2 regions of the Roseivirga seohaensis subsp. aquiponti genome follow, and region 1 is predicted to be linked to the other one. Evidence: riboswitches for the same ligand, from Rfam matches in the RefSeq annotation. Region 1 holds a riboswitch; the other holds the start of a gene.
The links. Region 1 has a riboswitch for S-adenosylmethionine ahead of OB69_RS12150 (homoserine O-acetyltransferase family protein). Riboswitches for the same ligand answer to the same signal wherever they lie in the genome.
Positions count from the first base shown of each region.

Region 2: linked by a shared signal. The riboswitch ahead of OB69_RS13000 (homocysteine S-methyltransferase family protein) and the one ahead of OB69_RS12150 (homoserine O-acetyltransferase family protein) in region 1 are both predicted to bind S-adenosylmethionine.

Region 1 covers NZ_JSVA01000013.1:223-7,271, forward strand. Annotated here, with positions in the region: gene nqrF (NADH:ubiquinone reductase (Na(+)-transporting) subunit F) at 1-1,173, opposite strand, end outside; gene OB69_RS12145 (homoserine dehydrogenase) at 1,305-2,579, opposite strand; gene OB69_RS12150 (homoserine O-acetyltransferase family protein) at 2,566-3,630, opposite strand; SAM riboswitch class I at 3,798-3,915, opposite strand; gene OB69_RS12155 (NHL repeat-containing protein) at 4,114-5,121, opposite strand; gene OB69_RS12160 (LysR substrate-binding domain-containing protein) at 5,282-6,181, shown strand; gene OB69_RS12165 (threonine synthase) at 6,241-7,049, shown strand, end outside.
Region 2 covers NZ_JSVA01000014.1:108,516-115,564, reverse strand. Annotated here, with positions in the region: gene OB69_RS13020 (ABC transporter permease) at 1-1,583, shown strand, start outside; gene OB69_RS13015 (SemiSWEET family sugar transporter) at 1,742-2,017, shown strand; gene OB69_RS13010 (hypothetical protein) at 2,088-2,501, opposite strand; gene OB69_RS13005 (Ppx/GppA phosphatase family protein) at 2,604-3,512, opposite strand; SAM riboswitch class I at 3,648-3,752, shown strand; gene OB69_RS13000 (homocysteine S-methyltransferase family protein) at 3,800-4,819, shown strand; gene metH (methionine synthase) at 4,904-7,049, shown strand, end outside.

The DNA of each region.
Region 1 (7,049 bases):
GCTCAAGTATTGGTCAATCACCGCTTGGTGAACAAAACCTAAGAAACCATCACCTTCTTTATCATTTACATCTTTCTTCTCTACCCAATTGTCTTCTGGCATTGGCTCAGAAAGCACAAGATAGAAACGAAAGTTCGGGAATTCCTTTTCGATTTTCTGGAAATCTTCTAGGTAGAAAAGCTCTCTTTTTGAACGTCCACCGTACCAGTAAGATACCTTTCTTCCTGTTTTCAATGTGTGGAAAAGGTGGAATAAATGAGATCTCATTGGCGCCATACCTGCACCACCACCAACATAAAGCATTTCTGCATCGGTAGGTTTAATGAAGAATTCACCGTAAGGTCCAGAAATAGTTACTTTATCGCCAGGCTTTCTAGTAAATACATAAGAAGAACAAATACCTGGGTTAACATCCATCCATTTATTATTTGCTCTGTCCCAAGGTGGAGTAGCAATACGGATGTTCAACATGATAATGTTTCCTTCGGCAGGGTGGTTAGCCATTGAATAGGCACGGAAGATTTCTTCTTCGTTTACCATTTTTAAATCCCAAAGCTGGAATTTGTCCCAATCTCCTTTGAACTTGTCTGGACCAGCCGGATCGTTTGGATGCGGCTCAATGTTGATCGTTTTGAAATCACAAACTACCGGTGGAACGTCTACTTGAATATAACCACCCGCTTCAAACTCTAAGTGCTCGCCTTCAGGTAATTTCACTACGAATTCTTTAATAAATGAGGCCACGTTGTAGTTTGAAACCACTTCGCATTCCCATTTCTTAATACCGAAGATTTCTTCAGGTATTTGAATACGCATGTCGTTTTTAACCTTTACTTGGCAAGAAAGACGAACGCCTTCTTTTTGCTCGGCACGGTTAAGGTGACCCACTTCGGTTGGAAGTACATCTCCTCCACCTTCGTTTACGGTACATTTACACATGGCACAAGTACCACCGCCACCGCAAGCAGACGGAAGGAAAATTTTCTGACTAGAAAGGGTATTTAATAGTGTACTTCCTGCGGAAGTAATAATAGGGTTCGCCTCGTCACCGTTTACGATGATTTTAACGTCTCCCGACTGAACTAACTTGGACTGAGCATAAAGCAAAATCAGTACGAGCAATAAGATTACAGCCGAAAACGCGACTACTGAAGTGATAATTACTGAAGACATTTAACAATCTCTTTTAAATCAACAATTGGTTAGGCCGTAAATCGACCTCCCATAAGGGCTACAAATATATCCACTAAAGATTAAAATGGAGAAGGATTCAGTAAAAAAACCACGCATTTAGAAGATACTCTTTAAACGCTGATTTTTTCTCTCAACTTTTGACCCTTTCTCAATTCTAAAATCTCGGTTTCCAGTGCGCTAAGGTCTAATTCTTCCGAAATTTCGGTGTCATTGTCGAACTGAACTACAGAGATTTTAGAGTTATAAACCCATTTAGATTGAAGTAGTTTTGAGAGTTTGATTTTACCGATCACATAACTTCTATCAAAGCAGAAGAATTTTTCGGAAACTGCTTCGAACTCGTTGAGGTCAATATGCTCTGGTTTTTCAAAACTTACATACACTGTTACAGCGTTTTCGCTACTGAAATGTACCTTACCCTGATTGTAGTGCTTTTTATATTCGTATTTGTAATCATAGCTCAATGCCGAAATATCTGAAAGCACGGCCGCACCAGTAGGTAAACTTCCAGCCCCTTTTCCTATAAATAACTGATCGTCACAGAATTCACCGTTCAGTGTAACTGCGTTGAACTCGTTATTTACATTTCTGAGGTTGTGGTTCTCCTTTATAAACTGTGGTAAAACGCAGGCAAATACCTCATCGTTTTTTCGCGAAGCTTGAGCAATCAGCTTAATTCTATAACCGTGTTTTCTTGCAAACTCCAAATCGCTTGGCTGCAAATGGTCAATGCCTAAATTGGCGATTTTCTCTGGCGATACGTTAATGCCGAAAGCATGCGTCAGTAATATGCTCAACTTAAATTTCGGGTCGAAGCCTTTTACATCTAAAGTGGGATCGCTTTCAGCAAAACCCTTTTCTTTGGCTTCTTCCAAAGCTTGAGCGTAATCTAAATGCTCATCAAAAATTTTGGTGAGAATGTAATTGGTTGAGCCATTGAAAATTCCTTTGATTTCGTTCAGTGGTTCGTGTCCAAAGTACTCTTCCAAAGTTCTGATGATAGGAATACTGCCGCAAACTGCACCTTCATACAAAATTCCCTTTCCAGTTTTTTCCTGAAGATCAATCAGGTATTCAAGGTTTTCGGCTACCATCTTTTTGTTGGCAGTTACCACCGACTTGCCGTTTTTCAAAGCCGTAGTTACAATTTCAAGCGCAGCTTCCGCATTATCAATCAGCTCTACAATTACGTCAATAGAAGGGTCGTTCAAAATGTCTTCTTTAGTATAAGTAAAAACGGACTCGGGAAGACTTCTTACTTTATGGCGATCTTTCACACAAATCCTTACGATCTCACCTTCAAAGTTTTTCGAATTGTTGATGGTTTGATAAAGGCCTTGTCCTACACAGCCAAAGCCGAAAAGGCCTATTTTAATTGCTCTCATTATTTAAGAATGGTTTTAGTATTTCAGATATTTTTTGAGTTTCGATTAAAAAGCCGTCATGGCCATAATCGGATTGAATGATTTTGAATGTTGAATTCGGCAGATGCTCCGCTATAATTTGCTGGTCTTCTATTGGGAAAAGAATATCACCTTCAATGCCAATGATTAAGGTTTCTGCCTTTATTGTGGCTAATGCTTTTTGAACATTTCCTCTTCCGCGCCCCACATTGTGCGTGTCCATGGCCTTCCCCAAAACATAATAGCTGCGTGCATCAAAACGATGACTTAGCTTTAACCCTTGATAACGCTGGTAACTCTCGGCCCTATAATTATCGAGCGCTTCGTTGTCGTCTTTCTGGCTTTGGTTGAATGTGCTGGGTGTACGATATGAAAGTAAGGCCATGGCCCTAGCCGCTTCCATTCCTTTCTTTCCTCCGTTAACCGAGCTGGAATAAAATGAAGGATCTGCTTCGATGGCCATGCGTTGCGCAGCGCGAATGGCTTTGCCCCAAGGGCTGCTTTGTGCCGAAGTGGCGATTACGAATAGTTTATCAAAAATAGGTTCTTCAATTACCCACTCTAGAATTTGTTGACCTCCAGTAGATCCCCCCATACCCAAATGGATGCGTTCAATTTCTAAGTGCTTCCTGAGCAAAATATGTGCTTTTACCTGGTCACGAATGGTGATATTTGGGAAGTTTGATAAATACCTTTCGCCAGTATTTGGGTCGAAATCCTTGGGGCCAGTAGTGCCATAACAAGAGCCCAGAATATTAGCGCAAACAATAAAATATTCATCAGGATTAATCAGGTAATTATACCCAATCAAGCCTGGCCACCACTGTATAGGGTCTGCATTTGCCGTTAGGGCATGGCAAACCCAAATTACATTGCTTTTGTCTGAATTAAGCTCACCAAAGGTTTGGTAGGCAATCTGAAGCTCATTGAGAATCTCACCAGATTCTAGGCGGAATTCACCAGAATGGCGATAGTAGTGTAACGAATCGTTCACTTTTTTAAGATTTTGAGTAAATGGAAATGATGTAGTCATGACACAAGAATTTTGAATGTAGAACAGCAGGAAAGGATTCTGAGAAATTCAGAATTAGGCTGTAATCAAACAACAAATTGAGACATGAAGAACTGACCCTGACTTTGAGGGTGTGGTATGGAGCGGACGTTTGTCCACAAAGGATAAATAGGTTTGCATAACTGTCAAATTTATATTCTCCCGAATGCCACTTGGCCTTCTTTGGGATTAGGAATTAGCACCTTTCCTCTGCGGATGGTTGCTAGCGCATCATAGAGCCTATCTCTCCACGCTTCTGTATAAATCGATTCTTGAAATTTGGCTGATGCCAAATCAAAAAATCTCGACTTGTGACTGCAAACGTACAAGCCGTTTTATGAATTTCAAAATAGATAATGAAAAAAATAATCTGAAAGTACAATTCCTAGATAGAAAATATCTCTTTGAAGATGGTTTATGAATTGGTCGATTTAGCAAAAAAGTAACTAGGTATGATTTATCAGGTTAGTCCTTTTTAGGTAAGTCGAACTCATGAAGCTCGTAGGTCACTCCATCAAAGGCCAATATTTTGTTCCTTACGATGGTAAACGACATATACCAAGTGTCATCCTTGCCATTATTGAGTTCAATAATTCTTGATAGTTCAATTTTAGAATCGCTTATCGTAAAATTGAAAATTTGCCTTGATGTAACTTTATTTTTGGTCGAATCAAACCCTACTAGGAGTATATAAAGCTCACTGCCATGCAAGCTTGCATCTATAACAAAGCCGGCTGTGCCGCGCATCTGGGGTGATGATTTTTCTCTTTTAATGGAGTGCTCAATAAATTCCTCGAAGTACTCAGGATAGTATATTTCTTCGGTTTTATTTCCTGCGAAGTCAAATCGTTCTATTACAGGCTCATTTTCACTTACTGCAATTATTTCATTTTTATATGGGAACAAACGAAAAACTCTAGGTCTATCATGATTGATCTCAGTGAGTCTTCTATTGTGAGAACCGAAATAGTGGATTGAATCTTCACCAGTTAAGCTGTAAGAGAAAAGCGGTGGGGTAGATTTATCATATTTACTTCCATACAGCTTGTTGTTTTTAATGAAAAATCCATCGCTGCTAGGGATATCTCTGCCAAATTGGTGGCTAATCGTTCCATCTAAATTGAAGACCTTAATTTTCTGGTGACCGCCATCCAGTATAAGTAATTGATTATTGTGAACCTGAGAAGCTCTTGGATCTTGTAATTCGGTTGGGCCATCACCTTTCCGTCCGAAAATCTGCTTCAATTCATAGGCTTCATTTAACTCTAAAACTCTACCATTTTCAATTTCAGTAAGGAAAATGCTTCCTTTCGAGTATTGTATATCCTCTGTTATACCAACAAAAGTTGAATCGTTAAACTCACTAACTTTTTTTTGAACCTCAATAGATATTTCAGGAACAGGAGTTTCTGAGTCTTTATTCTGGCAGCCGAAGACAAACAGGAGTAGAAATAGATATGATAACTTCTTCATAAAAAATGGAATGAAGTATAGTTTACTGAATTTGGTTTAATATGGTTGTAAACTAGTCTCCTACACTAGGAAGCAGAAGTTGAAAATGACTTGTTCAAACCAGAAATAAGGAGCGAAATGTTTCGTGTCTTCTTTCCATCAATCCCGTATATTGCTGCCTATGTTATCCATTTCTTACGAAGTATTCTATACCGTGGCCAGTCACTTAAGCTTTTCTAAAGCCGCGGAAATTCTTTGTATATCACAGCCTGCTGTAAGCAAACAGATAAAAAAATTGGAAGGAGAAATGGAAGTGCCTCTTTTTCAGCGCAAAGGGAATGCTGTGTTTTTAACGCCCCAAGGCGAAAAAATGCTTAGCTATTTGCGTGAAGCCAAGCATATCCAGAAACGCATGGAATCGGATATGGACATTGTCAAAAGTCAGTTGACAGCCAAAGGCGAACTGAGGATAGGTGCTAGTACCACCCTGTCGCTGTATGTTTTGCCCAAAGTGCTTTCTTCGTTCCGAAAAAAATGGCCATTGGTGAAAATAACTTTGATCAATCGGAATACAGAGAACATTCTTAAGGCGCTGACCAATGAAGAAATTGACTTGGCTGTAGTAGAAGATAAGCACGAGGCCAGCGGACTTCATTATGACTTTTTTATGGCGGATAAAATCATTCCGATCTGTTCTACACACAGCCCTTATGCAGGGCGTGAAATTTCCATGAAAGAACTGAAGGAAATTCCTTTGGCGCTGCGCGAAGTGGGTTCAGGAACCTTGTCTGCTTGGTCTAGAAAAATGACGCAGTTGAATATTAAGTCCTCCGACCTAAACATAAAAGTACGATTGGGCGGTACCGAAGTACTTAAGAATTTTTTGGTGGAAGATACCGCTGTAGGTTTTCTTTCGCCTTTGGCGGTAAAGCGCGAAGTGGCTTTGGGTTTACTTACCGAAGTAAATATTTCGGGTTTGGCAGTAGAACGAAGTTTCAACTTTGTAACAAGAACGGGTGAAACCATGACCGATGTGACCAAGGCTTTTATTAAGCAGGCAAAATTTAGTTATAACCGTTAGTTATAATGGGTTACTTTTATTCATTTGATTGGTTATGATTAGCGATGCAGTTTTGCATCATGAACTTCATCAAAACACAAACATCACTCGCCAGTCATTTGGAATGCTCCAAATGTAAAAAATCATACTCCCTTCATGAATTGCAGACTTTTGCCACTTGCTGCAACAAACCATTGGTAGTACAATATCATGCCACCGAACCCTTTGGTATTTCTGATCTTCAGGGTAGAAAACCCACTATGTGGCGCTATCGAGAAATGTTGCCTGTTTTGGATGATGCCAATATTGTTTCACTTGGCGAGGGCATGACTCCCATACTGCCACTCAAACGATTGGCTGCTCAATTGAGGCTAAATGACCTTCAAATGAAAGATGAATCACTCAACCCAACGGGTTCTTTCAAGGCGCGAGGTTTGAGTATGGCAGTTTCAAAAGCCAAAGAATTAGGAGTGGAAAAATGCGTGGTTCCCACTGCGGGAAATGCAGGAGGGGCAATGGCTGCCTATTGCGCTTCGGCTGGCATTAAAGCTACGGTGATTATGCCGAGCCATACCCCGAAAATATTTCAAGACGAATGCCAGTATTACGGAGCAGAGTTGCTTTTAGTTAAGGGCTTGATCAATCAATGTGGGGCTTTGGCTGCTAAAATTGAGAAAGAGCAAGGCGCTTTCAATATTTCCACTTTAAAGGAACCTTACCGACTAGAGGGTAAGAAAACCATGGGTTATGAAATTGCTGAGCAGATGAATTGGCAGTTGCCTGATGTAATTCTGTATCCTACTGGTGGAGGAACGGGCCTACTAGGAATCTGGAAAGCTTTTCATGAAATGATAAACCTTGGCTGGTTAAAAGCTGATGTGAAGTTGCC
Region 2 (7,049 bases), on a different contig from region 1:
TGCTGTTAGTGGCCCTGTTCGTTTTGGTAATTGCTTGGGTAAATTATATCAACCTTTCCACAGCAAAGGCTTTAGAAAGGGGTAAAGAAGTAGGAGTGAGAAAGGTTTTAGGATCTAACAAAGGGGCTTTATTAAGTCAGTTTTTGACTGAATCTTTCATGATTAACTTTTTATCATTAATACTTACTCTCACATTGATTCAGGCCGTATTACCTATCTTCAATCAGTTCTCTGGCCTTGATTTAACTTTCAATGTTTTTTCAGACCTAGCACTTTTTGGTTTCGTAATGGGGCTGCTTTTTATAGGTACATTGGCTTCAGGAGTTTATCCTGCTTTAGTATTGGCAAATTATAAGCCGCTCGAAGTATTAAAAGGTAGTCTTAGCAGTTCTAAAAAAGGGGTTGTGCTCAGAAAGGGATTAGTAGTGTTTCAGTTTATGATTACCATGGTGCTTTTGGCTGGAACCATGGTGATTTATACACAGGTGCAAGAAATGCGAAATCAGAAATTGGGTGTAAATATAGCTCAAACTGTAGTGGTGCGTTCACCATTGTTGGCAGATTCTAATGAGTCTCAATTGCAGAAGCGTAAAGCCTTAAAAACTGAGCTAAAACGATTGCCGCAGGTGTTGAATGTAGCCTACTCTGAAACCTTGTTTGGCCAAGGTACAGTTGAAATGAATACTGGAACGGGTGTTTATGCTACAGGTCATGAGGAAGGAAAAGGGAATGTATATTTCTTTTATAGAGTAGATGCTGAGTTTGTTCCAACCTTTGGTTTTCAGGTGCTTGCTGGAAGAACCTTCGACAATGAAAGAGATATTTCGGCTAGCGAAAATTTCACTTCTATTATGGTAAATGAAACTGCCAGAAGATTGTTGGGCTTTAATTCAAATGAAGAAGCAATAGGGGCTAAGGTGCATTTCTGGGGTAATGAGGTCAAGATATTGGGCGTGTTTAATGATTATAACCATCATTCACTCAAAACAAGTATTGACCCTACTATATTTTGGTTTGACAAAGAGGGCAATGACGGAAATTATATTTCTGTGAAATTGGATGATAGAGACTCTGGAAATTCCTACAAGGAAATGGTAGCTAAAATCGAAAGCGTATATCGGGATGTTTATCCAAATAGTGATTTCGATTACTTCTTCCTTGACGAGAAATTTAACGAGCAATACAAAGCAGATCAACAGTTTGGAGCCGTTTTCGGTGTTTTTGCTTCCATTACCGTTTTTGTTTCTATACTAGGCTTATTTGGTTTGGTGCTTTACGAGGTTCAGCAGAAAATTAAAGAGATAGGTATTAGAAAGGTTTTGGGCGCAAATGTTTCTAGCATCATAAAAATGCTCTCTACAAACTTTATGAAGCTAATTCTTCTCTCCGTAATAATTGCCCTGCCTATCACTTATTTTGGAGCTCAAAAATGGCTTCAAACATTTTCTTATCAAACGAATTTGACTTGGTATGTTTTCACAATACCCGCACTTTTAATCCTTGGTGTGGCTTTTTTAACGGTAGTTTTCCAGGCCATTAAAGTAGCCAGGCGAAACCCAATAGAGGCATTGCGTTATGAATAAGTAAGGCGCCCAAAAAATCTATATATTGGCTTGGCTCAAGAAATAAGACTTCAGCCAGGCTAATTCATTTTAAGCTAAGGTTATGTTTTAATGCAAGTTTTCTGACTTCAAAAAAACTACCGAAATATTGTAATAGATTTCGGCCTAGATAGAACGAAATGAATATTTACGAATCAATGGGGTTGCTTGGGGCAATCTTGAGTAGCCTTACTTTTTTACCTCAGGTTATTCGCACATGGAAAATTAAAAGTGCGGAAGATTTGAGTATGGGAATGCTTGTTATTGTTTTTTGCAGCACTATTGTATGGCTTATTTATGGTTTTGCTTTGTGGCTTATTCCTGTAATTATTGCCAATTCCGCAATATTTATACTCAGCCTTACTTTGATTTACTTTAAAATTACCTTTAAGAAAAAGAATAGAGTAGTTAAGTAGAACTTATATAAATAAAAAACCCGTTACCATTTAGATAACGGGTTTATAACCACTGAAAAAACAAATTCAATTATTGTCCGCCTCGGCCTCTTCTTCCTTGAGTTTGAGGATTCTCTTTCTTCCAAGTTTCATATGAAGTCCATTGAGTAGCACTGAAAATCTTTTTTAACTCTTTATCTTGATCTTCTTGCATTTTAGTCATTGCAGCTGTCATAGCCTCACGATCCATCGTACCACTACCTCGTAGCTCAGTCATTTTTGCGGTACGTTTTTCTGCAGAAGCTACAAGTAGCTCATATACTTTGGTGTGTTGTTCATCAGACAAGCCAAACTTTTCTTGCCAAGTATCTGCCGTGGTTTTAGCTTGAACTTTAGGGTCAGGTCGTTGTCCGCCTTGCCCTTGGCCACCGCCACCCCGTTGAGCGAATGCTGATGCTGCTACAGCAAAGAATATCGCCACAATTAATAGAGTTCTTTTTCTCATTTTGATTTTGTTTGTAGCCTTGGACATACTTGGGTGACAATGGTTTAACTTAACAGAATCATTTACATCAAGGGTAGAAATTGAGTCTAAAATGTAGGTGCTTTATTTAAAGTCTACTTCGCTGTCTTTAATATTTCGTTCGTAAAGCATGTGCATTATGCCATCCTTTAAACCTACATCGGGCACCATAATTTTGCGGCACTTTGCAGATTTCATTACGTGCATGTAAATATGTGAGGCAGGAATGATTACATCGGCCCTATCGGGGTTCAATTGCAGTTTATGAATTCGTTCTTCTAAAGTAAAACCTGCAACATAAGATTGTACATCTAGTACTTCTTTTAAGGTTAAAACCCTGTCTATTTTGCGTTTATTAGCCAGTTCGTAAGTTTTATTAATGTTTCCGCCCGTACCAATAGCTGTTATTGTTTTATACTTACCAATTACATTGGCTTTCACCCAACTGTCTATTTTTTCAAGAATATCAGAAGTACCCAACTGCTCAATACTTCTTACAGACCCAACCTTGAAAGATTGAGAAGCCACTTTCTTTCCATTGGAAATTAAATTGAGTTCAGTGCTACCACCACCAACGTCAATGTGTAAGTAATTCTGGTCATCAAGCTTTTTTAGAACAACTTTGTTGATGAGTTCTGCTTCTACATCTCCGCTAATAATTTTAATTTTAAGCCCTAAAAGTTGGTTAACTTTTTCGGCTAGCTTGTAGCCATTTTCTGCTTCGCGCATGGCTGAGGTAGCGCAAGCATAATAATCATCTACTTCGTATAAGTCGATCAGAAGTTTAAAAGCGTGCATCAGCCTCAAGAATTTATCTTCCTTTTCTGGTCCAATTTTTTTGAGGGTAAAAACATCTTGCCCCAATCTCAAAGGAAACCTCACATACTCTAATCTCTTGAAGATATGTTGACCCTCATAACTCAAAACATTAGTGACCTGAAATCTTATGGCGTTAGAACCAATATCAATTGCTGCTAATCTTAGACTACTCATAGATGGGCATTAAATTAGAGAATATTCTTGTTAGAAGGTGCGTTCAAGCAATTTTTATAAAAATCGAACGATAGATTTTTCTGAAATATTTAGATCAAGCAGCTTCGGTTTAATCTTTATTTACTTTCTTTGCATCACTTATCAAGAAAGACTGAGGGACTAGGCCCTGTGACGTCTTAGCAACCTGTAGAAGCTGGTGCTAATTCCTAGCCTCGAATTTATTCGAGGAAAAGATGAGCCTGCAAAACTCTCCCTGCCTTTCTTGATAAGCATTATAAATGCAAATTATGTCAAGAAATATTAAGGAAATTCTCAAAGAACGAATCTTGGTTTTAGATGGTGCAATGGGCACTATGATTCAAAGGCACCCTTTAGAGGAAGAAGATTTTAAAGGAGATAGATTCAAAAATCATCCACATTCTTTAAAAGGGAACAATGACCTGCTTTCTATCACCCGGCCAGAAATCATTAAAGATATCCATCGCCAATATTTTTTAGCGGGTGCCGATATTGTAGAAACAAATACCTTCAGTGGTACTACAATCGCTCAAGCAGACTATCATTTAGAAGATGCGGTATATGAAATCAACTTTGAGTCGGCTAAAATTGCTAGAGAAGTAGCTGATGAAATTACCGCGCAAGAACCCCATAAACCTCGGTTTGTAGCAGGCTCCATTGGGCCTACAAACAGAACTGCTTCTTTATCTCCTGATGTAAATGATCCTGGTTTTAGAGCCATTACTTTCGATGAATTAGTACAAGCCTATAAAGAACAGGTGATTGCACTTACTGACGGTGGTGTAGATTTGCTATTAGTCGAGACGGTGTTCGATACGCTGAATGCTAAGGCCGCGCTTTTTGCGATTGAAGAAGTTTCTGAAGAAAAAGGCAAAGAATGGCCAATTATGGTTTCTGGAACGATTACCGATGCCAGTGGCAGAACACTTTCAGGGCAAACTACTCAAGCTTTCCTTATTTCTGTATCACATATGCCGTTGCTCTCAATAGGACTTAACTGCGCTCTAGGAGCCAAACAGCTTCGCCCTTATTTGGAAACGCTCTCTGAAAAGGCTAATTTCTTTACTAGTGCTCACCCTAATGCAGGTTTACCCAATGAATTCGGTCAATATGATGAGTCGCCAGAAGAAATGGCCGAGCAGATAGAAGACTTCCTTTCTAACGGTTTCCTAAACATTGTGGGTGGTTGTTGCGGAACCACACCAGATCATATTAGGGCCATTGCTGAAGTGGCCGCCAAGTATCAGCCGCGTAGCATTGAAGCTGAAAAGTCAATGGTCGATAGTTAATAGTGAAATGATAAAATCGACTCAAGCTTTTAGAAACTCCCTAAAAATAATCTAGCAAACCATCGACTATTGACTTACAACAATATGAATAAATATAATTCAACACTTGAGCTTTCAGGCCTCGAACCCTTAATTGTTACTCCGGAGTCCAATTTTGTGAATGTAGGAGAGCGAACCAATGTGACGGGTTCTAAGCGCTTTGCACGATTAATTTTGGAAGAAAAGTTTGATGAAGCCTTAGAGGTAGCTCGTGACCAAGTGGATGGAGGCGCTCAGATTCTCGATGTCAACATGGACGAAGGAATGCTTGATGGAAAAGAGGCGATGGTCAAGTTTTTGAATCTGATTGCCTCAGAACCCGATATTTCTAGAATTCCCATCATGATTGACTCTTCCAAATGGGAAATCATTGAAGCAGGGTTGAAATGTGTTCAGGGGAAATGTGTAGTGAATTCAATTTCCTTAAAAGAAGGAGAAGAGCAATTTATTGCTCAAGCTAAGAAAGTAAAACGTTATGGTGCGGCAGTAATCGTTATGGCTTTTGATGAAGAAGGTCAAGCCGATACCTACGAAAGAAGGATTGAAATCTGTAAACGCTCGTATGATATTCTGGTCGATGTAGTCAAATTCCCTAAAAACGATATCATTTTCGACCCCAATATTTTCCCTGTGGCTACAGGTATTGAAGAGCACAATAATAATGCGGTCGATTTTTTCAGGGCAACCAAATGGATCAGAACTAATCTGCCAGGAGCTCATGTGAGTGGCGGTGTAAGTAACGTATCTTTCTCATTCCGAGGTAATAACCCTGTTCGCGAAGCCATGCATTCGGCCTTTCTATATCATGCCATTCAAAACGGAATGGACATGGGAATTGTTAACCCGACCATGCTTGAGATTTATGACGACATTCCAAAAGACTTGTTAGAAAGGGTAGAGGATGTGCTCCTAAACCGAAGACCAGACTCTACTGAGCGTTTGCTGGATTTTGCCGAAACGGTAAAAGGCGAAGGAAAGAAACAAGTAAAAGACGATGCTTGGCGGAAGGAGTCGGTAGAAAAGCGACTTGAGCACGCTTTAGTAAAAGGTATTATAGAGTTTATAGATGAAGACACAGAAGAAGCTCGACAAAAATATATAAGTCCATTGAAGGTCATTGAAGGTCCATTAATGGATGGAATGAATGTAGTGGGAGACCTTTTTGGCTCAGGTAAAATGTTTTTACCACAAGTAGTAAAGAGCGCCCGAGTAATGAAAAAGGCGGTGGCTTATCTTTTGCCTTATTTGGAAGAGGAGAAGCGGATTGCCAAAGAAACATCTCCCACTTTGGGGGAGACCAAGAGGGGGCTAATTCCAGAACGAGAAACTGGTCGAAAAATCCTTTTAGCTACGGTAAAAGGAGATGTTCATGATATTGGGAAGAATATTGTTGGGGTGGTTTTGGCCTGTAATAATTACGATATCATCGATATGGGCGTAATGGTGCCTGCTGATAAAATTCTTGATAAGGCCATTGAGGAAAATGTGGATGTAATTGGTTTAAGTGGTTTGATTACTCCTTCACTTGACGAAATGGTGCACGTAGCCAAAGAAATGGAAAGAAGGAAGATGAAGTTACCGCTTATGGTGGGTGGTGCAACCACTTCCCGAATTCATACCGCAGTAAAGATTGACCCAGTTTATTCCGGACCAGTTGTACATGTTTTGGATGCTTCTAAAAGTGTGCCTGTAGCTGGAGAATTGATAAGCGGAGATCGCAAGGCGGATTACAAAACACAGGTGAAAAGCGAATATGCAAAGCTTCGCGAAGATCACGCAAACCGTAAAGAAATCAAGCATTACATTCCTTATAGCAGAGCTTTGGGGAATAGACTAAAAGTAAATTGGGAAGAAAAAAAATACGTAAAGCCGAGCTTTATAGGTAATAAAGTATTCAAAAACTTCGATCTGAATATTATTAGAGAGTACATCGACTGGACCCCATTTTTCCAGACTTGGATGCTGAAAGGGAAATATCCTAGAATTTTCGAAAACGAAACGATTGGCAAGGAAGCCAAAAAGCTTTTTGACGATGCCAATAAAATGCTCGATGAAGTAATTCAGAAAAACCTGCTTCAAGCCAATGGCGTGGTAGGACTCTATCCCGCCAACAGTGTTGGCGATGACATTGAAGTGTACACAGATGAGACTCGAAATGAAGTGAAAACTGTGTTTCATTGCTTGAGGCAGC